DNA from 3 places in the Actinospica robiniae DSM 44927 genome. Region 2 is predicted to be linked to each of the others. Evidence: riboswitches for the same ligand, from Rfam matches in the RefSeq annotation. Region 2 holds a riboswitch; each other region holds the start of a gene.

Region 1 (7,408 bases), 410 kb from region 2:
CCGAAGGCGCGGACCGTCTTCTACCTGCAGATGCCGCCCTCGCTGTTCGGCCCGATCGTGGAGAAGCTCGGGCAGCACGACCTGCTCGGCGGCGCCCGGGTGGCGGTGGAGAAGCCGTTCGGCCACGACCTGGCCTCCGCCCGCGAGCTCAACGACCGGCTGCGCGCGGTGCTGGCCGAGGAGCAGCTGCTGCGGGTGGACCACTTCCTCGGCAAGTCCCCGGTCATCGAGCTCGAATACCTCCGCTTCGCCAACCTGGCGCTGGCCGAGCTGTGGGACCGCAAGAGCGTGGCGGCCATACAGATCACCATGGCCGAGAACTTCGGGGTCGAGGACCGCGGCCGGTTCTACGACCCGGTCGGCGCGCTGCGCGACGTGGTGCAGAACCACCTGCTGCAGGTCCTGGCCCTGGTCGCGATGGAGCCGCCGGCCGGCGCCGGCGCGGACGACCTGCGGGACAAGAAGGGCGAGGTGCTCCGGGCGGTGCACCCGGCCGACCCCAAGCGCTACGTGCGCGGCCAGTACCACGGCTACCTCGACGTGCCCGGCGTCGCCGCCGACTCGCAGACCGAGACCTTCGCGGCGCTCCAGCTGGAGATCGACAACTGGCGCTGGTCCGGCGTCCCGATCTACCTGCGGGCCGGCAAAGCGCTGGCCGAGCGGGTGACCGAGGTGCGGCTGCACCTCAAGCGCACGCCGAGCCTCGCCTTCCTGCCCAAGGCCGGCCAGGCCGAGGCCAACCAGATCGTGCTGCGGATCGACCCGGAGCCGGGCCTGCGCATGGCCATAACGGCCAAGGCCGACCAGAGCGCGGACTGGTCGCCGCTCACCCTCGACGCCAGCTTCGCCCGCGAGCTCGGCGAACCGCTCGAGCCCTACGAGCGGCTGCTGCACAGCGCCCTGATCGGCGACGCACAGCTCTACGCCCGCGAGGACAGCGTCGAGGAGTCCTGGCGCATCGTCCAGCCGCTGATCGACGCCCCGCCGCCGGTGCACGTCTACGAGCGCGGCAGCTGGGGGCCGGTCGAGGCCGTGGAGAAGCTGACGCGCAGCCACGTGAAGTGGCACAAGCCGTGGATGCCTGACGAGGTGTAAGACGACAGCGAGGCCGGGCCCCGCCGCCGCACCGGCGGCAGGGCCCGGCCTCGCTGTATCCGGCCCCTGCTATTCGGCCGGGGGCGGCGTCGGGACCGAGCCGTAGCGCTCGCCGACCACCTGCGCGCCGAGCGGCTCGAGGTCGGCCAGGGCCTGCGCATCGAGCCGCACGTCGAGGGCCGCGGCGTTCTGCTCCAGCCACTTGACCCGCTTGGTGCCCGGGATCGGCACCACCGTCACGCCGAGCCGCTCGGCCTGCGCGTACACCCAGGCCAGCGCGACCTGCGCCGCCGTCGCCCCGAGCCGGTCGGCCACCGCGCGCACCGCGTCCGCGATCGCGCGGTTGGCCTGCCCGGCGTCGCCGGCGAAGCGCGGGTTGCTCGAGCGGAAGTCCCCGGCGGCCAGCTGCCCGGTCTCGACCGTGCCGGTCAGGAAGCCGCGGCCGAGCGGCGAGTAGGCCACCAGCCCGATGCCGAGCTCGGCCATCGTCGGCGCGAGCGCCTCGACCTCGGTCCGGCTCCACAGCGAGTACTCGGACTGGACCGCGCTGATCGGGTGCACGGCGTGGGCCCGGCGCAGCTGCTCGGCGGAGAACTCCGAGACGCCGAGCCGGCGCACCTTGCCCTCGCGCACCAGCTCGGCCATCGCGCCGATGGTCTCCTCGACCTCGACGTTCATCGGCGGACGGTGGACGTAGTACAGGTCGATGACGTCGATCCCGAGGCGCAGCAAAGAACTCTCCGCGCTGCGCCTGACGTACCCGGCATCGCCGCGCACGGTGCGGGCGCTGTCACCGCCGGTGCGGTCGATGCCGAACTTGGTGGCCAGCTGGACCCGGTCCCGCCGGTCGTGGAGGGCGCGGCCGACGAGCACCTCGTTGTGCCCGGACCCGTAGATGTCCGCGGTGTCCAGAAGGGTGACGCCGAGATCGATGGCGCGGTGGATGGTGGCGATCGACTCGTCCCAGTCGCCCGGGCCGTAGAACTCGCTCATGCCCATACACCCGAGGCCCTGCGCCGAGACCTCGAGACCGCCGAGGAGGATGCGTTCCATGAGCCACACCGTATCGCCTAAGGCATGGCGAAACCCCTCCCGGTGTGTCCGGGAGGGGTTCGTCGTGTGCTGTGTGTGGTGCTGGCTTTGGTTATCAGTGGTTGACGATGGTGGAGACGATGTGGGCGGCCTGGTCTTCCCACTGCGAGTACAGGGAGCCGTTGAAGGAGTCCTGGACGTCCTGGGCGGCGCGGTGCAGGGACATGCTCTGGTAGCCCGACGGCAGGTTCTTCAGGAACGCCTTGGCCGCGTAGGTCGGGTCGTTGAGCTGGCTCGGGGTGCCCCAGCCGCAGGAGGGGCGCTGCTGGAACAGGCCGAGGGAGTCGTGGTCGACCGCGACGTTGAGGTTCTGGAGCTTGGATTCCTGCATCGAGGTGGCAACGGCGATGGTCGCGGCGTAGGGGGACAGGTGCATGTCCTCGGCGGCCTTGACGATGGAGGTGGCGTTGGACCACTGGTCGGAGTCCAGGGTGATGTGCGACTGGCTTCCGACGGTGCCGGTGGGCTCGAGGGTCGCGGTGGTGGAGCCGGCGAACAGGCTGGTCGGGGTCGCGGCCTTGGCGGTGGTCTTCGCCGGGGTGGTGGTCTTGGTGGTGGTCTTGGTGGTGCTGGCGGCGGTGGCCTTGGCGGTGCTCGCGGTGGCCTTGACGCTCGCGGGGGCGACGTGGGCGGTGGCGGGCTTGGCCGGGGCGGTGGCGGCGGAGGCGGTCAGCGGGGCGACGCCGACGCCGACGGCGGCCAGGGCGAGCGCGGCGGCGGGGTAGCGGCGCGGGCTGGAGATGAAGGTGCGGAACGCGGAGGTGGACATGCGGTTCTTCAGCACGAGTTCTAGAGCCTCTCCTTCGGCCGCCTACCGGGTTAGCTGACGGGTTCGGGCGGAAGGGGAGTTCGCCCTACAGCCCCCACACCGGGCGACGAAGACACGGACGCATAAGCACGTCGTGGGCGTCGTTGGTGAAGAGGGGGCCGATTCACCCCGGGGGACCGGCACGGTTGAGTGCCTGGTACTCATTGGGTCCCCGGCTCCGATCGGGTTCGCGCTGCGGGAGCTTCGTCGACCGCGGCGCCGCCCGGGTATCGGACTCGGCGGGTGCCCGGTGCCGGAACTTGTTTTCACGGCGTGGACCGGGCCACGACAAGAACATTACCCGAGATGCCCGGTATGTCCAAATTCCGGCGGAAACTCAACCGCCCGTAATGACGCCATCACCCGAGGTCAGGAAAAACCCACCCGCAAAGCCCGCGAAACACCTCGGAACCAGCGCCCCACCTGCACGAACGCCCGACCTGACGCCTTTCACCGCATTCCGTGAAATACCCATAGCCAAGCGTAACAACGACCACCCGCCGCTATTCTCCGCAATTCCATAAACGCGGAAAGCGACCATACTCCCGTATGGTCGCTTTCCGATTGTAGGCGATTACTCTGGGTTCACCCGCCTGCGGTTATCGGAATGGTGCTGGCGCCGGCGCCCCCGGTGACGGTGTTGGAGGCGTACACGATGTTGGGATCGGCCGCGCAGGCGGTCTGGTCCTTCACGTCGAAGCCGTAGCCGATCGCGCTGCCGAGGTTCAGGTTGTTGTGCGCGAAGACGTTGCCGCAGCCGAAGCCGGTGTAGAGCTGCTCGACCAGGATGCCCTGCTGGTAGGCGTCGACGCCGGTGTTGCCGGTCACGGTGTAGTCGTTGCCCTTGACGTCGACCCAGGCCACGGCCGAGTTGGCACCCGCCTCGCCGGTGGCGTTGAACGAGTTGCCCTCGATCGTGCTGCCGGTGGTGCCTTCCTTGGCGTCGATGTTCTCGGCGGTGATGCCCGGGCCGAGGGTGTTGTTCAGGATCAGGTTGTCGTTCGAGGTGTCCGGCTGGCCGCCGCTGTAGGTGCCCCAGTTGCTCTGCGCGCTGCCGAGGTAGATGCCTTCGCCGTATCCGGCCTGGTACTGGCCGGTGTTGCTGACGGTGGAGTTCTCGACCGTGTCGTCGCTGCTGAAGGCCCGCAGGTGGATGCCCTCGTCGCCGATGTTGCTCACGTGCAGGCCGTTGAGGACGTCGTGGTCGGCGCCGTCGAGGACGACGCCCTTCTGCGCGCTCGTCACGCTGAAGCCGGACAGGACCCAGTAGCTCGCCTTCAGGTGCACCGCGTAACCGCTGCTGGTGTTGTAGCCGGCCAGGATCGCGGTGACGGGGCCGGTGAGCGTGATCGGCGCGGCGGCGGTACCGCTGATGCTCGGGCTGAACTCGCCGGTATAGGTTCCGGCGGCGAGCTGAATGGTCTCGCCCGGCACGGCCTTGTTCAGCGCGGACGAGAGCTGGCTGGCGGTGGAGACCTGCACGACGGTGCCGCCCGCGCCGGTCGTGCCGGTTGCCGTCGCGGAGGCGCTGGGACTCGCGCTCGCACTCGCCGACGCGCTTGCCGACGCGGATACCGAGGGTGACGCAGAGTTCGAAGGAGACGCCGACGCGGAAGCTGATGCCGACGCAGAGGCCGAAGCCGACGTTCCGGTGCCGCCGCCGGCCGCGGTCAGGCTGAAGTCGTCGGCGTCGTACGTGCCCTCGCCGTACCAGCCGTGGACGTATACGGACACTGAGGTCGTGGTCGCGCCGGTGGTGAACGTGGTGGACAGCTGGCTCCAACCGGCTGCGGCCGGGGTCCAGGCGTCGGAGTAGCCGGTCGCGCCGAGGTACACGTAGTCGCCCTCGACATAGGCCGAGAGCGTGTACTGGGTGTTCGGCTGCACCGCGACGGTCTGAGTGCACTGCGCGTCGTCGGAGCCGGTGGCCGCGCCGGCCAGCGCGTGGGCCCCGGCGTGCACCGGCGAGCCCACCACCGAACCGGTGCCGGCGTCGCAGCTCCACGGCGTGAGCGTGCCGGTCTCCAGGCCCGGGTCGGCGAGCAGGTTCGCGGCGGCGGCGTCGGCGGTCGTGGGTGCCAGCGCCCATCCGCCGGCCGCGAGCAGCAGCCCGGCCAGCGTGGCCGCGCCCAGCGTGCCGGTGCCGTAGATGCGGACCCTGCGACGTCGGTTCACGACGGGTTCATCTCCCCTCGATGGCCCGCGGCCGTGCTCCGCCGAGCACGCGCCGCCTGCGCGCCGGGTCACAGCACCCGACGATGTCCGCAGTCACGATGCGGCACCAGCCGACGCGCCGTCAAGGGGTCTAGACCATTTTGGCGGCCGGCGGCTCTCGCCGCCGGTCGGATCCCCGATCCTGCCGGGTCGTCTCGCGCGCCCGGCCTCAGCCGTTGCCGACGTTGCCGCAGAGGTTGTCGAGGGCGTCGCCGTCGCTCTCCAGCCGCTGGCCGGCCGCGTCCGCCGAGGCCTCGCCGGACGAGTCGCCGTGCAACAACTGCTGCAGGCCGGTCAGGAAGGTGTCGAGGTCGGTGTCGAACTTCTTGATCGCCAGGCGGACGTTGTCGTGCGTCGCCTTGGCCTCGTCGCCGGTGAGCTTCTGCTGCAGGCTGCGCATGTCGCTGATGAACTTGTCCCCGGCGGTGGTCAGCTGCGTCGAGTCGCCGCTGCTCTCGGCATCCTGCAGGCCCTGCTCGTCGGCCGACAGGGTCGAGACGAGCTGCGCCGAGTCCGACTCCGCCGAGATGCAGGCCGCGTCCGCGGCGGTGGAGTTGCCGATCTTGTAGATGCCGAACGCGGCGCCGCCGGTGAACACCAGCGAGAGCGCGATGCCGACGTTTCCCGCGACCTTCCCCGCGCCGCCGAGCGCGGACGCCCGAGCCCGGCCGATGATCGAGAGGACCAGGCCGACCACGGGTATGAAGCAGCAGATGGCGCCGGCCAGCGCGACGCCGTTGGAACGCTGCGCCGGATAGGCGCCGGGCTGCGGCCAGCCGCCCGGCTGCGCGTAGCCGGCGGCGCCCGCCGGGTAGCCGGGCTGCTGCTGTTGCCCGTAGTCGGGCTGCTGCTGCCCATAACCGGATTGCTGCGGGTAACCGCTCTGATCGAGGTTGGACGCGGACAGCTCCTGGTACGGGTCGCGCTCGAGGTAGGGCGTGGTGGGCTGCTGCCCGGAGTACCCGCCCTGGTCCGGATAGCCCCCGTAGGACGGCTGCTGCGGCGGCGCCCCGTAAGGCGGCTGCTGCTGCGACGCGTTCGGATCCGGCTGCCCGGGCCACGACTGCTGGCCCTGCTGCTCCGGCTGCGCGTAATAGCCCTGATTCGGCGGCTGCTGCGGCGGCTGCTGCTGAGGCCAGCCGCCTTGGGACTGGCCCGGCTGCTGAAGCGGTTCAGAGGGGTTTCCCCAAGATGGCTCGGTCATCGCCGCGTTGCCCCGTTCGTCTCGATCACGGTGGTGTGCCTGTCTTCGCCGACTATCATCGAGTATGAAACAACGCGTTGTCGAGGGCTCGGACCGCGCATCCGCCGAGCGGAGAACCCGTTGCGCCGAGCCGCGATCGCGACGCGGCACCCGTCGGCATGTGCCCGACGGTCTCCTGCTCTCCCGCCCGCAGTCGCAGAGGGCGACGATGCCGGCGAGATCTCGCCGGTAATGATCGCCGAATCATTCGGCGATCTTTCGGGCTGAAAAAATTCGCGCCTTAAAATTTCATGACTGCTAGGATGCGCCTGCCTGCAGCGCCCGCGTGAGATTTACGGGATGCGGACGCTGATTCTTTAGGGAGGGATCAAAGGCATGTTCCAGCCTGTCCACCCACCAAAACCACCACGATTCCGCGCGTTCGCACTGGTCGCAGCCGTCGCCGCGGCTCTCGTCCTTTCGGCCGTGCCGGCCTCGGCCGACGTCGCGTCTTCGCCTTCGACGGCGGTCGAGAAAACAATCGGCAAACAGGAAACGAATTCCCCTTCCATTTCCCCTGCTTCGCAGCAGGCTGCGCCCAAGCCCACCAACGCCGGACTGGCAAAGGCCGCGACGCGGCCGCAGACGCGGCCGAGCGCTCCGTCGGCCGGAAAGTCCGTCAAGGTCTCGGCGACGACGGAGCGTTCCGCGCGGGCCGCCTCGGTCAAATCGGCCATCGCACACACCGCGGTGCCGGACACCTGTTCAGGGGCGATCTCACCCGACGTCGTCGATCCCTGCGACAGTCCGTCGGCATCCGGCACGGACACCTTCACGATCGACGAGAGCGAGAGCGCCGACCTGCTCGTCGTCGGCGTCGCTTCCACCGACGGGGCCGAGCTTCCCTTCACGCTCACCGATCCGAGCGGCGCGGCCGTCAGCTGTGTCGCGCCGTCGTTCGGTCAGAACCCGCAGTGCGCGACCAGTGCTTCCGGCACGTACACCCTCGCGGTGAC
Region 2 (7,408 bases):
AGCCGCGGCAGTACCGCGGCACCGACGTCGGCTTCAGCACGCTCGATCCCGACAACGAGGCGACGTACACGTTCCTCGCGGACGTCTTCGGCGACCTCGCCGCCATGACGCCGGGGCCGTACCTGCACCTCGGCGGCGACGAGGTGGACGTCCTCGACCAGGAGGCCTTCGGCCGCTTCCTGCGCCGAGCGGCCGAGATCGCCGCGGCCACCGGCAAGACCGTGATCGGCTGGGAGGAGATCGTCGCCTCCGGCGTGCCGGCCGAAGTGGTGGCCCAGTACTGGGGCCGCAACCACGGGCGGCAGACGGTCGAGCACGGCGTGAGCGACGACGAGTTCCGCGACGCGGTGGCCAAGGGCGCCTCGGCGATCGTCTCCCCCGCCTCGCACTCGTACCTTGACATGCAGTACGGGCCGGACTCGCCGTTCGGGCTGGACTGGTCCGGCTACGTGCCCGTGCGTCAGGCGTACGAGTGGGACCCGGTCGGCTACCTCGGCGAGGTCGAGGCCGAGCGGGTGCTCGGCCTCGAGGCGGCGCTGTGGACCGAGACCGTCGCGACCATGACCGAGGCCGAGTACCTGATCTTCCCGCGGCTGCCCGGCCACGCCGAGGTCGGCTGGAGCTCCGTGCACCGCGACTGGGCGGACTACCGCACCCGCCTGGCCGCCCACGCCGAGCGCTGGGAGGCCCAGGGCCGCAACTACTTCCGCGCCCCCGAGGTCTGGGCCGCCTAGGGGCGCCCCTCCCTCATACGGAGCACGTCAGGTGCGCTCCGCGCCCGTGCCGGGCAGGCATCTTGACGTACCTGCCGATGCAAGGGAACGGAGAGTGCCGTGGGTCTGAGGGACGTCTTGCGGGGAAAGCGGAAGACGGCCGTCGCGGAGGCGTCCGGCGAGCCGTGGCGGCCCGCGGGAAAGCCGGGCGAGGACACCGTCGAGATCGCCTCGGTCGTGGCCGACGGGCCGGGGCCGGGCGAGGCCGACGGGGACGAGGGCGGAGCGCCGGCGCGGCCGGGGCGCCCGGCCGGGCGCGGCTGAGCAGCGCCGCCCGCCGGCCGTGCTCGAGGCCCCGCCGCCGATCCCGGTGCCCCAGGCCGCCCGGCGCACGCTCTACACCGCCTCCGGGGGCTTCTTCCTGGTGGGCGCGGCGCTGAGCACGGCCTCGGCGGTCGCCTTCCGCCAGGGGCTCCCGCCGCGTGACCGCGGCCCGGGCACGGTGTGGACGGTGGCGTTCACCTGCGCGGGCGTGGCCGGGGTGATCGGCCTGGTGCTGCTGATCTGGCGCAACCGGCTGGCCGAACGCTACGCCGTCGCGCTGCCGTTCCTGGCCGTCTTCCTGACCGCGCTGCCGATGCTCTGGAGCCGGGTGATGACCCCGACCGGCGCGGTGCTGATGCTCTGGCCGGTGCTCTACTCGAGCTGCCTGCTCACCGAGCCGGTCACCTGGGCCACCACCCTCGCCTGCGTGATCGCGCTGATCGGCGCGAGCTTCGTGGACCCGCACCTCGGCCTGACCGACTACAGCCCGATGGCGGCGACGCTGGTACTCACCGGCCTGGTCGTCGTCACCCTGCAGCGCCGGGTGCGCGGCCTGGTGGCCGAGCTCGGCCGGCAGGCGAGCACGGATCCGTTGACCGGCCTGGCCAACCGGCGCACGCTGCTCGACGCGCTCCGGCGGCAGGCGGCCGAGCACGGCCGGCGCGGGGCCGCGCTGTGCCTGCTGATGATCGACATCGACCGGTTCAAACGGCTCAACGACACGGCCGGGCACGACGCCGGCGACGAGGCGTTGCGCCGGCTGGCCAGGCTGCTGGAGCGCGAGACGCGCGAGGGCGACGTCACCGCGCGCCACGGCGGCGAGGAGTTCACCGCGCTGATGGTGGACTGCGAGCTGGCCGACGCCGCGGTGCGAGCCGATCAGCTGCGCGGCCGGATCGCGACGGATTCCGCCGGATGGCCGCACCGGATCACCGTCAGTGTCGGCGTCGCCGAGCTCGCGCCCGGCTCCAAGCTCGGCGTGTCAGGCCTGCTCACCAACGCCGACCACGCCCTCTACGCGGCCAAGCGCAACGGCCGCGACCGGATCGCGCTCTACACGCCCGGCCTTGGGGCGCCGGCGGATTGACGGGCCGTCAGCGCGCGCCCAATCCGGGCACCCGCCGGAACATCGCGTCCCTGATCCGGAAGGAGGCCCGGCCGTCGCCGAACGGCGAAGGCAGCACACTGAGCCGGGCGTGGACGGACTCGACGTCGGCCAGCAGGGTGAAGGCGGCGAGGCTGATCGCCGGGCCGGGTTCGGCCAGGCACGCGAAGTCGGCCAGGGCCTCGGGCCGTTCGGTGCTGCGGCGCACCAGCACGAGCGGGCGGCCGAGCACGGTCGTCTCCTCCTGGATACCGCCGGAGTCGGAGACCACCAGCGCGCATTCGGCCACCAGGGCGAGGAACTCGCGGTAGCCGAGCGGGTCGCAGGCGGAGAGCCCCTCGGCCAGCCGCCCGCCGGTGACCCGGGTCAGGGCGGCCCGGGTGCGCGGGTGCACCGGGAAGAGCACCGGCCGCCCGGCCGCGCCGATCGCCTCGAGCTCGGCGACGATCGCGCCGAGCACGCGCGGGTCGTCGGTGTTCTCCGGGCGGTGGATGGTGGCGAGCACGTACCGGCCGGCCTGCACACCCACCTCGGCCAGCACCTTGGCCCGCGCCTCGGGTCCGGGCAGGGACTGGCGCAGCGCCTCGACCACGGTGTTCCCGGTCAGCTCGACCAGCTGCGGGTCGAGCCGTTCGGCCACCAGGTTCTCCACGTTGCCGCGGGTGGGGGCGCACAACAGGTCGGAGACGTGGTCGATCAGGGTTCGGTTGTTCTCCTCCGGCATCCGCCGGTCGTGGCTGCGCAGCCCGGCCTCCACGTGCACCAGCGGGATGCCGTAGGCGTTCGCGGCCAGTGCCCCGGCCAGCGCGGAGTTGGTGTCGCCCTGGACCACCACGGCGGCCGGCCGCGCGGCGGCGAAGAGCGTGTCCAGGTTCGCCACCGCCGCCGCCACCTGCCCGGCCCGGGACATCCCGCCCACGCCGAGGGTGACGTCGGGCCGGCGCATGCCGCAGTCGGTGAAGAAGACCTCGTCCAGGCGCGCGTCGTAGTGCTGGCCGGTGTGGATGACCCGGGCGGCGTCGGCGAACAGTCCGGTCAGCGGGGCGAGTTTGACGATCTCGCGCCGGGTGCCGAGGACGAAGGCGACCGAGCCGTTGAGGATGGATGCGCAGGGATCGTACACGGCCTCTCCGTCGGACGCGGCGGTGCGGGTGCGGGGAGCGGACGCAGGCCGGCGAGCGCGGCGTCCGCGGGCAACCCGCGGCCGCGCACGGGACGCGGCCGCGGGACGGGCCTTGTGGCGACGAGGCCCTGCTTCGGGTTTCGCCCGCATACTCGCACGCGGAGGCCGCCGGCCGGGCCAACCTGGCCGCGTCAGCCCGTCCGGCGAGCGCAATTGTGATCACTGAATCATGTGAGGAATCGGCCGCCGGAGTGAGCGCGCACGCGAAAGACCGCACCCGCGGCGCTCGGGGAGCGTCGCGGGTGCGGTCGGGCCGGTGCGGCCGGTGTCAGGTCAAGCCGGACTGGTCGGCTTAGTAGCCGTACCAGCACGAACCGCCGCAGCGGGCGGCGACGACGTTGTCCAGGCCGCCGTAGGTGGCCTGCGCGTAGATGACCGCGGAGATGATGTTGTCGACCGGGTTGTAGATGTCGTTGTAGCCGGAGAGCGCGTAGGCGTCGAAGGTCGGCTGGATCATCTGCATGAGGCCGATCGACGGGGTGCCGGCGGCGGCGTTGGAGTCCCAGCCGTTCTCGGCGCTCGGGTTGCCGGAGGACTCGTTCATCGCGGTCTGGTAGATCGCGTTGTAGGACACCGAGTAGCCGTGCGCGTTCAGGATCGAGATGGCCTGGTTGATCCAGCCGTCCAGGTTGTCCGCGTAGGTGGTGGTCGAGTCCGTGCTCGAGGACGAGCTGGTGCTCGAAGACGCCTTGGCGGACGAGTTGCTCGAGGCGCTGGAGCCGGTCGAGGACTGGTCCGAACCCGCCGACGAGGAGGTGGTGGCGGTGGTCGCGGAGTCGCTCGAGGTGGAGGACGCGCTGCCGGACGGGACCAGGATGGTCCAGCCGATCTGGATGAGGTCCTCGTTGGTGAACTTGGCGCCGTCGGACTCGGTGCGGTCCTTGTTCAGGTTCCAGAGCTTGTGGTAGTCGTCGCCGTTACCGAGCTTGCTCTTGGCTATGCCGAACAGGGTGTCGCCGGCGACGACGGTGTAGCGGGTGGTGTCGCTCGAGGTGGGGGTCGAGTCGGACACGTTGGTCGCGGTGGCCGTGGTGCCGGAGGCGGCCTGCGCGGTCTGCTGCGTCGGAGTGTGGGTCGAACCGATCGTCGCAGCCTGGGCCAGCGTCGGCATCGCCACGCCGGCGATCACGGCGGCACTCAGGGTGACGGTCCGGACACGCTTGCGGGCAGGGGCGGACAGGGACAGACGGTGGAACGTCAAGACTTCGCTCTTCCTCTTCAGGCCGCCTGCCGGGTTAGCTGACGGGTTCGGGCGTAAGAGGTCGCCCTACCGTGCCGTGGGCACGGATTCACCCCGGGGGACATGGGTCCCCGGCTCCGCGGAGTTCTACGCTCCGCAACGGATTCGGCGGAGGCGCTGCCGCCATGGATTTCCTTGGCTGTTCAGCAACGCCTGGATCAACTTAAGCACATGCAAACCGGGCAAATGACCATTTGGCGAGAAAAACAGGTAACGACACGAAGCGCTATGATTTCGTGGCATACCGTGCGAACGGCCAGGTCAGATGGCATTTCGATAACCGGATACGCAGCGTCGATCACGCGGAGTGACGTTATCATCGCGTCCCGTGCAGTATTTTTCAGACACAGCGCGACCATTGAACTACGCTGCGTACATCAGAATAGTGACGCGGTCGATGCGGAAGGTGAGGAAAACGGCTTAGTCATTCACCTAATGACGTAAAGTGCCGCACCGGCTACTCGGCGGCGATCCCGGCCCCGTCCGGCGGGGTGTCGCCGAGCAGCCACCGGGCGCCGGCGCCGTGGGTGGCGGCGGTGTCGCCCGGGTTGTAGAGGCGGCAGGTGCGCAGGGAGAGGCAGCCGCAGCCGACGCAGCCGGTGAGCCGGTCCCGCAGCCCTTCGAGCTCTGCGATGCGGTCGTCGATCCGGGCCACCCAGGTGTGCGAGACGGAGTTCCAGTCGGCCTTGTTCGGCGCGCGCTCGGCCGGGAGGCGGGCGAGCGACGCGCCCACCTCGTCCAGGGTCAGGCCCACCTGCTGCGCGGCCCGGATGAAGGCGACCCGCCGGAGCATGGCCCTGGCGTAGCGGCGCTGGCCGCCGGCGGTGCGCTCGGAGACGATCAGCCCGACCTGCTCGTAGTAGCGCAGCGCGGAGGTGGCCACCCCGGCGCGGCGGGCGAGTTCGCCGATGGTCAGGCGCGATTCCAGCACGGGCATGAACGCGGATCCTATCGCTTGACTTCAAGCTGACTTGAAGTTGCAGGCTTGGGGGCATGGAGAACACGAACTCGAACACTGCGATCGCGGACGCGATCGGCTCCGGCGCCCGGCTCGACGAGCCGCGCCGGCTGATGGCGCTGATGACCGGCGACGAGAAGCACGGGCCGGCGGCGACCTCCACCCTCGACGTGCTGTGGGTGCTCTACACCCGCGTGCTCAAGGGACTGGACCCGGGCGACCCGGACAACCCGCTGCGCGACCGCTTCCTGCTCTCGAAGGGCCACGGCCCGGTGGCCTACTACGCCGTGCTGGCCGCGCTCGGCTTCATCCCCGAGGAGTGGCTGCGGAGCTTCGGCTCCTTCGACTCCCCGCTCGGCCACCACCCGGACCGGGTGCTGGTGCCCGGCGTGGAGATCGGCAGCGGCTCGCTCGGGCACGGGCTCGGGCTGGCCGTGGGCACGGCGCTGGGACTGCGGGCGCGCGGACTGGCCACGCAGCGCGTGGTCACGCTGCTCGGCGACGCGGAACTCGACGAGGGCTCGAACCACGAGGCCATCGCCTACGCCGGGGCCGTGGGCCTGGAGAGACTGACCGCCGTCGTCATCGACAACCAGTCGGCCACGCACGGGTGGTCCGGCGGCATCGCCACCCGGTTCGAGCGCGAGGGCTGGTCCACCGTGACCGTGAGCGGCCGGGACCACGACGCGCTGGAGGCCGCCTTCACCGCACCCCACCCCGGCCGCCCGCGCGCGGTGATCGCGGTGGTCGAACCCAAGGACGCGTAGTACCACCCGATACCTCTACCACTTTATTCGCACACTGACAAACTGGAGAACCGATCGTGGACACCATGCGGGAGCGCTTCGTCAGCACCACCACCGCCCTGCTCGACGCCGACCCCGGGCTCGCCGTCGTGCTGGCCGACATCACCGCCACACAGTTCGACCCGGCCAAGGCCAAGCACCCGGACCGGGTGCTGAACGTCGGGATCAGGGAGCAGCTGCTCGTCGGGGTGGCCGGCGGGCTGGCCCTGGCCGGCCTGCGCCCGATCGCGCACACCTTCCCCTCGTTCCTCATCGAGCGCCCGTTCGAGCAGGTCAAGCTGGACCTCGGCCACCAGGACGTGGGCGCGGTGCTGGTCAGCTACGGCGCGTCCTACGACATGGCGTACATGGGGCGCACCCACCAGTCGCCGGCCGACGTCGCGCTGCTCGACACCCTGGAGGGCTGGACCGTGCACGTCCCCGGCCACCCGGACGAGACGGAGGTCCTGCTGCGCGACGCCGCGGCCGGGACGGGACGCGTCTACCTGCGGCTGTCCGGCGAGACCAACCGCGCGCCGCGGCCGGTCGAACCGGGCCGGATGGCCGTGGTCAAGCGCGGATCGGACGACGCTTCGGGGGTCGTGGTGGCCGTCGGGCCGCTGCTCGACCCGGTGCTCGAGGCCGTCGCAGACCTCGACGTCACCGTGCTGTACGCCGCGACCGTCCGACCGTTCGACGTCGAGAGCCTGCGTTCGGCGGTGGCACGCGCCACGACGGCCGACGTGGTGCTGGTCGAGCCGTACCTGGCCGGCACGTCGAGCCACGCCGTGGACGAGGCGCTGCTGGACACGCCGCACCGGGTGCTCGGCCTCGGCGTGGCGCGGCAGGAACTGCGCCGCTACGGGACGCCGGCCGAGCACGCCGTGGCGCACGGCCTCGACCCGGCCTCGCTGCGGCAGCGGATCGGAGCATTCCTGGGCTGAAGAACCCGCCCCGACACGAGGACACCGGCGCACCCCTGCCCGAGGCGCGCCGGTGTCGCGACTATATATACGCGCCGGATGCCCGGCGCGTTCAGTCGGCTCAGTCGGCCGGCTCAGTCGACCTGGACCGGCGGGGTGCCGTGGGTGTGGAAGGAC
Region 3 (7,408 bases), 990 kb from region 2:
TCCACGGCCGCTTCGGCTGAGCCCGCGCCGGGCTGCCCGGCGCACGAAAAAGGCCTCCCCGGGTCCGTCCGACGTCGGACGGACCCGGGGAGGCTGCGCGCACGGCGCTGTGCGGCTCGGAAGCAATCGTCAACTGATCACGAAGAGTGCATGATCGTGTACACGATGTGCTTGGCCTGGTCCTGCCACTGCGAGTACAGCGAGCCGTTGAAGGAGCGCTGGACGTCCTGAGCGGCGGTGTGCAGCGACATGTCCTGGTAGTTCGACGGCAGGCTCTTGAGGAACGCCTTGGCCGCGTACGTCGGCGTGGTCAGCTCGGACGGCGAGCCCCAGCCGGTGGACGGACGCTGCTGGAACAGGCCCAGCGAGTCGTGGTCGACCGCTACGTTCAGGTTGTGCAGCTTCGACTCCTGCATGGCGGTGGCCACGGCGATGGTCGACGCGTACGGCGAGAGGTTCATGTTCTCGGCCGCGTGCACGATCGTGGTGGCGTTCTCCCACTGCGCGGAGGTCAGGCTGATGTGGCTCTGGGAGCCCTGCTCCGACGTCGGGGATATGTCCCCCATCGAGACGCTCGCGTAGGGGTTCGACGGCGTCGTCTTGGTCGACTCGGTCGAGGACCGCGTGCTGCTCTGCGTCTCGGTCTGCGCCGGGGCCTGCGCCGGAGCCTGGGCCGCCTTCGAGGCGGTCGCGCCGGGCTGGACGGTGGAGGTCACGGCGGCCGGGCTGGTCGCGGCGGCGGCCTGCGCGTCGCCCGCGCCGGAGGTGGCCAGCGGCACGATCGCGACGCCGACGGCGGCGACGGCCAGGGCCGCGGCGGGGAAGCGCTTGGTCGCGGCGGGCTTGTGCTTCTCGACCATGGCGCTACCGGACTGGTAGCCCTTAGTGGCCGCGGCACTACCGGACTGGTAGCCCTTGGCGACCGCGGCGCTACCGGACTGGTAGCCCTTGGCCAGGGCGGAGCTGCCGCTCTGGTAGGCGGTACGGAAGGGGATACGGGAGATCAGGTCGCGCGTGAACGCACGGGGGGTGTTCGAAGACACGATGAACGAAGCCTCTCCTTCGGCCGCCTACCGGGTTAGCTGACGGGTTCGGGCGGAAGGTGAGTTTGCGCCCTACGGCCCCGATCGAGGCGTCACTCAGCGCACGGCTAGGGTCGCCGTCCGTGAGTTTCGTCTGATGTGAGGGCCGATTCACCCCGGGGGACCGGGCGCACGGTGCGCCACGGAGATTGGGTCCCCGGCTCCGGGAACGGATGCGGCGGTTCGGTGACCGCTGCTCCGCCCTGTCGGACTCGGCGGGTACGTCCGGTGCGCGGTTCGGATTCCACGGCGTCGGCCGGATGTACAACATCGACCATAGCGGCGTTTCCGGCAGTTGTCACAAATCGCCCAAAATACGGCAGAGCGTGACTGAAGAGTCACGCTCTGCCGAGAAAACCGAGTGCCGACGGGCGAATCCGGGCCGTCGGTCAGGCCGGGGCCTTGCCGTTCATGATGTCGTAGACCATGGTCGTGGCCTGCGACTGCCACTGTGCGTAGGCGGTCGGATACCCGGAGCGCTGCACGTCCTGGGCCGCCTCCCACAGGTAGATGCTCATGTAGTCCGGCGCGTCCTTGTCGAGCGCGGCGAGGAAGGCGTTGGCCGCGTACGTCGGGGTGGTCAGCTGGGAGGTGGTGCCCCAGCCCTGCGAGGGACGCTGCTGGAAGAGGCCGAGCGAGTCCGCGTTGGTGGCGGTGGTCAGGTTGATCAGCCGCGACTCCTGGATCGCGGTGGCCACGGCCACCACGGCGGCGTACGCGTGCATCCCGCGCTTTTCCACCGTCGCGACTATCGTCTTCGCGTTCTCCCACTGGTCCGCGCTCGGGGTGAACGTGTTCTGCGTTCCGTAGAAGGCCACCGGCTCCAGGGTGCCCCAGGACACTGAGGCGTACGGGCTGGTCTTGGTGTGGGTCGGCGTCGCGCTGGCCGAAGCGGAGGCGCTCGCGCTGGCCGAGGTCTTCACGCTGGACGCGCTGACGCTGGGCGAGGCGACCGCGGTCGGCGCGCTGCTCGCCTGCTGGGCCGGCACCAGGTCCGCCATGGCCGGATTGGGAGTGGTCGCCGGGGACGCCTCGCCCAGCGCCATCGCCGCCGCCACGCCGCCCGGTCCGCCGACCACCGTGCCCGCCAGGGCCGCGACCGTGATCGCCGGGTACTTGCGCATCCACGACCCGTTCGGGTCGGAGCGAGTGATCGGACTCTGACTCCCGTGCTTCGACTTGCTGTGACTGCCCACGGTCCGCTTACGGCCCTCTCCCTCGTCCGCCTACCGGGTTAGCTGACGGGTTCGGGCGGAAAGAGACGCCCTACGCTCCGGTTCCGGAGCGATTCACCCCGCGGCGGGGAGCACCGAAGTGGGTCCCCGGCTCCACTCGCGTGGACTCGGCGGTCACATCCGGTGTCGCACGGTCGCGACATCCGCCGGATGTGTTGGCCCCAGAACCTAACAGATCGAACGGCCCCATGTCACCGTTTCGTCTCAGCCTTGCCACTGCTTTGACTCGGCGTGAGATACGCCTTACCGGCGCGCGATCCGGCGGCAGGTCGGGCCGCGGCCGTGCGCCACCGCCCGTTAACCTGGGTGTCGTGAACGCCGAACCGACCGGAGCCCCGGACCGCGGCCAGAGCCAGGCCGACCCCCAGGAGATCGCCCGGCTGCGCGTGGCCATCGGCCGGCTGCACCGGCGCATGGTCCAGCACACCGCCGGAGATCTGACGTTCTCCCAGACCTCGGCGCTGGTCGCGGTGGAGAAGCTCGGGCCGATCCGGCTCGGCGAGCTCGCCGCCCGGGAGCGGGTGGCCGCGCCCTCGATGACCCGCACCGTGGCCGGGCTGGTCGAGGCCGGGCTGCTGCACCGGGCCGGGGACCCGCAGGACGGGCGCTCCTACCTGCTGAGCATCACCGACCAGGGCCGCGGCTTCCTCGAGGCGCTGCGCACCGAGCGCTCGGCCGTGCTGGCCGCGGGCATCGCCCAGCTCGGCCCGGTCGAGCTGGACGTGCTGCGCCGGGCGCTGCCGGTGCTCGAGCACCTGGCCGAACGAGAGTCCTGATACGCCGCCGGCGCGCCGTGGCGCGCCCGCGCCGCGCCGTCGGCCACCCCGGCCACGCCCCGGCCGGGAACCGGTGGCAGGATGGCGGCATGGACGTGCAGGAACAGAACGCGGCCGGCGCCGAGGAACCCGTCGAGGAGTGGCCGCCGCGCGAGTGGCGCGAGACCACCCGTGCCGCCGGCCACAAGCAGGCGCTCTACGTCAGCGTGGCCATGCTGGTCATGTTCGGCGCGCTGACGCTCCTGGCGATCTGGGCCTCGCACCACGGCTGACCGCGCCGCCGGGCCGGCCGCCGGCCCGATGCCCCGCCGGCCCGGATCGGCCTACTGCGGCGCCTTGACCTGGCCGGCCTCCGTCAGCTCCGCGATCTCCTCGCCGGGAATGCCCAGCAGGAACAGGATCGTGTCCAGGAACGGCACGTTCACCGCCGTGTCCGCCTGCTCGCGCACCACCGGCTTGGCGTTGAACGCCACCCCGAGTCCGGCCGCGGCCAGCATGTCCAGGTCGTTCGCCCCGTCGCCGATGGCGACCGTCTCGCTCAGCGGCACGCCGGCCGCCGAGGCGAACCGGCGCAGCGCGGCGGCCTTGCCGGGCCGGTCCACGATCGGGCCCACCACCTTGCCGGTCAGCCGGCCGTCCACCACCTCGAGCGTGTTCGCGGCCGCGTAGTCCAGCTCGAGATCGGCCGCGAGCAGGTCGGTGATCTGGGTGAAGCCGCCGGAGACGATCGCGACCTGGTAGCCGAGCCGCTTGAGCGTGCGCACCAGGGTGCGGGCGCCGGGGGTGTAGCGCACCTGCCCGCGCACCTTGGCGAAGACCTCCTCGGGCAGCCCCTCGAGCAGCGCCACCCTCGCCCGCAGCGAGGCGGCGAAGTCCATCTCCCCGCGCATCGCCTCGGCCGTCACCCGGGCCACCTCGTCGAGGCAGCCGGCGTGCTCGGCGAGCAGCTCGATCACCTCGTCCTGGATCAGCGTGGAGTCCACGTCCATCACCACCAGGTGCTTGGCCCGGCGGGCGAGCCCGGCGCGCTGCACCGCGACGTCCGCGCCGCAGGCCGCGGCCTCCGGGGCCAGCCGGCGCCGCAGCTCCAGCGGGTCCACCCCGGACACGTCCAGCTCGATCGCGGTCACCGGGTACTTCGCCAGCCGCACGATCCGGTCGATGTTGCCGCCCGCGTCCGCCAGCGCCCGGGCCATCCGGCCCATCGCGGACGGGCTGAGCGGGGAACCGAGCACGGTCACCCGGCTGCGCCCGACCCCGCGCGGCTGGTTGTCCCCGACCCCCTCCTTGACCTCCACGCCCAGCTTCCACTCCGCCCCCCAGCGGTGCAGCGCAATCCGCAGCTCGGTGTCGTCCCAGGCCGGCGGGGCGGTGAGCAACACGCCCAGGACCAGCCGGCCGCGCAGCACGATCTGCTCCACGTCGCTGACCTCTATGTCGCTTCCGCCCGATCCGTGCTCCTCGATCACAGCGAACAACGACGCGGTCACTCCGGGCCGATCCGCGCCGAACACCAGGACCCGCAGCGTGCGCCCGTGGCGCGTCACCTCTTGTTCCACCGGGCCAAGGTACCGAAGCGGGGCCGCGGCCAGGTAAGTTTGGCCACATGACGGACGTGCTTGATCTGGTCGACGTGACGGTGGTGCGGGACGGCAAGAAGCTGCTCGCCGGGATCGATTGGCGAATCGCCGACGGGGAACGGTGGGTCCTACTCGGACCCAACGGCGCCGGCAAGACGACCCTGCTGCAGATCATCGCGGCGCAGATGCATCCGACCGCGGGCAGCGCGACCGTGCTCGGCGGCGCACTCGGCAAGATCGACGTGTTCGAGCTGCGCACCCGGATCGGCCTGAGCTCGGCCTCGCTGGACGGGCGCATCCCCGGCCGGGAGAAGGTGCGCGACGTGGTGCTCACCGCCGCGTACGGCAAGATGGCGCGCTTCCGCGAGGACTACGAGGACGCCGACACCGGCCGGGCCGAGGACCTGCTCTCCTGGTGGGGCCTCGAGGGCTTCGCCGAGCGCACCTTCGGCACCCTCTCCAGCGGCGAGCGCAAGCGCGCCCTGGTCGCCAGGGCCCTGATGACCGACCCGGAGCTGCTGCTGCTCGACGAGCCGGCCTCCGGCCTCGACCTCGGCGGCCGCGAGGACCTGGTGCGCCGGCTGGCCAACCACGCGGCCGATCCGGCCTCGCCGGTGACCGTGCTGGTGACCCACCACGTGGAGGAGATCCCGCCGGGCTTCACCCACGCGATGCTGCTGCGCGGCGGTTCGATCGTCGCCTCCGGGCCCTCCGAGCTCACCCTGACCTCGGAGAACCTCAGCGCCACCTACGGCATCCCGCTGCACGTGCAGACGTACGAAGGCCGCTACTACGCCCGCGGGCTGTGAGCCGCCGCGCGGATGCGCACCTTGACATGACTCCGGCCGCCCGGCCGGTGGCGGGCCGGGGCGGGATGCCCGAAGGCTGCTGACGGGGCGTCAACCACCGGCTACCATGGCGGCATGGGGTCGGTGGCCACGCTGCACAGCTGGGAATGGTGGCTGCTGGCCGCCGTCCTGCTGCTGCTCGGCGAGGCCGCGACCAACGCGCTCGTCTTCCTGATGCCGTTCGGCGGCGCGGTGGTCGCCGCGGTCCTGGCCGCCTTCGGCGTGCCCTGGTACGGGCAGCTGCCCGCCTTCGCCGTGGTCACCATCGGCCTGCTCGCCTTCCTCCGGCCCGTCGCCGTGCGCCGGCAGGCCGGTCCCGGCCTGCGCACCGGCGCGGCCGCGCTGGTCGGCCAAGAGGCGCTGGTGACCGAGCGGGTGGACGCCCACCGCGGCCGGATACGGCTGGACGGGCAGATCTGGAGCGCCCGCACGCTGGACTCGGAGGGCGTGTTCGAGGCCGGAGAAGCCGTGCACGTCGCGGCGATCGACGGCGCCACCGCGGTGGTGGTGTAATCGTGCCCGTATCCGCACCGTGCGGCGGCACGCTTCAGTGGGGAGGAACGAGGCGCTGATGAGCACATTCGAAGCCGTCGTCTTCGTGGTCGTGGTCGTGGCCGCCGTGGTCTTCTACGTCTACCGCGCCATCCGCGTGGTGCCGCAGGCGACCGCCGCGGTGATCGAGCGGTTCGGCCGGTACAAGCGGACCCTGGAGCCCGGGCTGCGCTTCCTGGTGCCGGGGGCGGACCGGGTGCGGGCCACGGTCGACCTGCGCGAGCAGGTGATGCCGTTCCCGCCGCAGGAGGTCATCACCGAGGACAACCTGCTCGTCTACATCGACTGGGTCGTCTACTTCCAGGTGATCGACCCGCGCCGGGCCACCTACGAGATCCAGAACTTCGTGCAGGCCATCGAGTACCTGGTCTCCACCACGCTGCGCAACATCATCGGCGGCATGGACCTCGAGGCCACCCTGACCAGCCGGGACGAGGTCAACCGGCAGCTGCGCGACGTGCTCGACAGCGAGACCGGACGGTGGGGGATCCGGGTGAGCCGGGTGGAGCTGCGCACGATCCAGCCGAACCGGGACATCACCGAGGCGATGGAGAAGCAGGTGCGGGCCGAGCGGGAGCGGCGCGCGACCATCCTGTCGGCCGAGGGCGTCAAGCAGGCCGAGATCCTGCGGGCCGAGGGCGAGCGGCAGTCGATGATCCTCAAGGCCGAGGGCGAGGCCAAGGCCGCGGCGCTGCGCGCGGACGGCGAGGCGAGCGCGATCTCCAAGACCTTCAAGGCGATCCACGACGGCAACGCCGACCAGAAGCTGCTGAGCTACCAGTACCTGCAGATGCTGCCGAAGATCGCCGACGGCAACGCGAGCAAGCTGTGGATCGTGCCGAGCGAGCTGGGCAAGGCGGTCGAGGGGATCGGCAACGCGTTCAGCAACGCGACCGGCGGCGGCGGCGGCCTGCCGGCCTCGCCGCTCTCGGCCGCGCCGCCGGAGGTCGAGGACGGCGAGCAGGCCGCCGCGCTGCCCCCGGCCCAGCGCAGCGGCCCCCCGGCCGCGCCCGCCCCGGCCGACCGGCCCTCGGGCCGCCGCAACTCCCCGAACGACGTGCTCTTCCGCCGGGACGAGTAGCCGGCCGGCCCGCGCGGCGTCCCGAGGGGCGGAACGGGCGTCTTGATGCGTGGAAAGTAAGGAGCGGTCCCCGGTTGGGCCAGTAGGCTCAGCCGGGTGACCGCAGCTCATGACCTCGCGGAGTACTCCGCGATCTTCGGCGCCGGAATGGCCGCCGGCGTGATGAACACCGTCGTCGGCTCCGGCACCCTGCTGACCTTCCCGACGCTGCTGGCCTTCGGCTACAGCCCGGTGCTGGCGAACGTCTCGAACAC

The links. Region 2 has a riboswitch for cyclic di-AMP ahead of ACTRO_RS38630 (LysM peptidoglycan-binding domain-containing protein). Riboswitches for the same ligand answer to the same signal wherever they lie in the genome.
Region 1: it holds a riboswitch for cyclic di-AMP, as region 2 does, so the genes downstream of both, ACTRO_RS44615 (hypothetical protein) here and ACTRO_RS38630 (LysM peptidoglycan-binding domain-containing protein) in region 2, are expected to answer to the same signal.
Region 3: it holds a riboswitch for cyclic di-AMP, as region 2 does, so the genes downstream of both, ACTRO_RS34550 (hypothetical protein) here and ACTRO_RS38630 (LysM peptidoglycan-binding domain-containing protein) in region 2, are expected to answer to the same signal.

Annotation. Positions count from the first base shown of each region.
Region 1 covers NZ_KI632511.1:9,387,009-9,394,416, forward strand. Annotated here, with positions in the region: gene ACTRO_RS40310 (glucose-6-phosphate dehydrogenase) at 1-1,095, shown strand, start outside; gene ACTRO_RS40315 (aldo/keto reductase) at 1,165-2,148, opposite strand; gene ACTRO_RS44615 (hypothetical protein) at 2,243-2,971, opposite strand; cyclic di-AMP (ydaO/yuaA leader) riboswitch at 2,981-3,200, opposite strand; gene ACTRO_RS44620 (carbohydrate binding domain-containing protein) at 3,581-5,170, opposite strand; gene ACTRO_RS44625 (chromosomal replication initiator protein DnaA) at 5,379-6,413, opposite strand; gene ACTRO_RS40335 (hypothetical protein) at 6,770-7,129, opposite strand; gene ACTRO_RS40340 (IPT/TIG domain-containing protein) at 7,143-7,408, shown strand, end outside.
Region 2 covers NZ_KI632511.1:8,976,812-8,984,219, reverse strand. Annotated here, with positions in the region: gene ACTRO_RS38650 (beta-N-acetylhexosaminidase) at 1-734, shown strand, start outside; gene ACTRO_RS38645 (hypothetical protein) at 834-1,037, shown strand; gene ACTRO_RS44535 (GGDEF domain-containing protein) at 1,057-2,124, shown strand; gene wecB (non-hydrolyzing UDP-N-acetylglucosamine 2-epimerase) at 2,132-3,265, opposite strand; gene ACTRO_RS38630 (LysM peptidoglycan-binding domain-containing protein) at 3,618-4,526, opposite strand; cyclic di-AMP (ydaO/yuaA leader) riboswitch at 4,535-4,686, opposite strand; gene soxR (redox-sensitive transcriptional activator SoxR) at 5,023-5,502, opposite strand; gene ACTRO_RS38620 (transketolase) at 5,637-6,290, shown strand; gene ACTRO_RS38615 (transketolase family protein) at 6,347-7,252, shown strand; gene ACTRO_RS38610 (catechol 2,3-dioxygenase) at 7,366-7,408, opposite strand, start outside.
Region 3 covers NZ_KI632511.1:7,988,159-7,995,566, forward strand. Annotated here, with positions in the region: gene ACTRO_RS34540 (phosphate ABC transporter ATP-binding protein) at 1-20, shown strand, start outside; gene ACTRO_RS44335 (hypothetical protein) at 138-1,043, opposite strand; cyclic di-AMP (ydaO/yuaA leader) riboswitch at 1,053-1,273, opposite strand; gene ACTRO_RS34550 (hypothetical protein) at 1,472-1,900, opposite strand; gene ACTRO_RS34555 (hypothetical protein) at 1,911-2,246, shown strand; cyclic di-AMP (ydaO/yuaA leader) riboswitch at 2,291-2,440, opposite strand; gene ACTRO_RS34560 (MarR family winged helix-turn-helix transcriptional regulator) at 2,629-3,093, shown strand; gene ACTRO_RS34565 (hypothetical protein) at 3,183-3,365, shown strand; gene serB (phosphoserine phosphatase SerB) at 3,417-4,652, opposite strand; gene ACTRO_RS34575 (ABC transporter ATP-binding protein) at 4,700-5,482, shown strand; gene ACTRO_RS34580 (NfeD family protein) at 5,597-6,034, shown strand; gene ACTRO_RS34585 (SPFH domain-containing protein) at 6,093-7,154, shown strand; gene ACTRO_RS34590 (sulfite exporter TauE/SafE family protein) at 7,251-7,408, shown strand, end outside.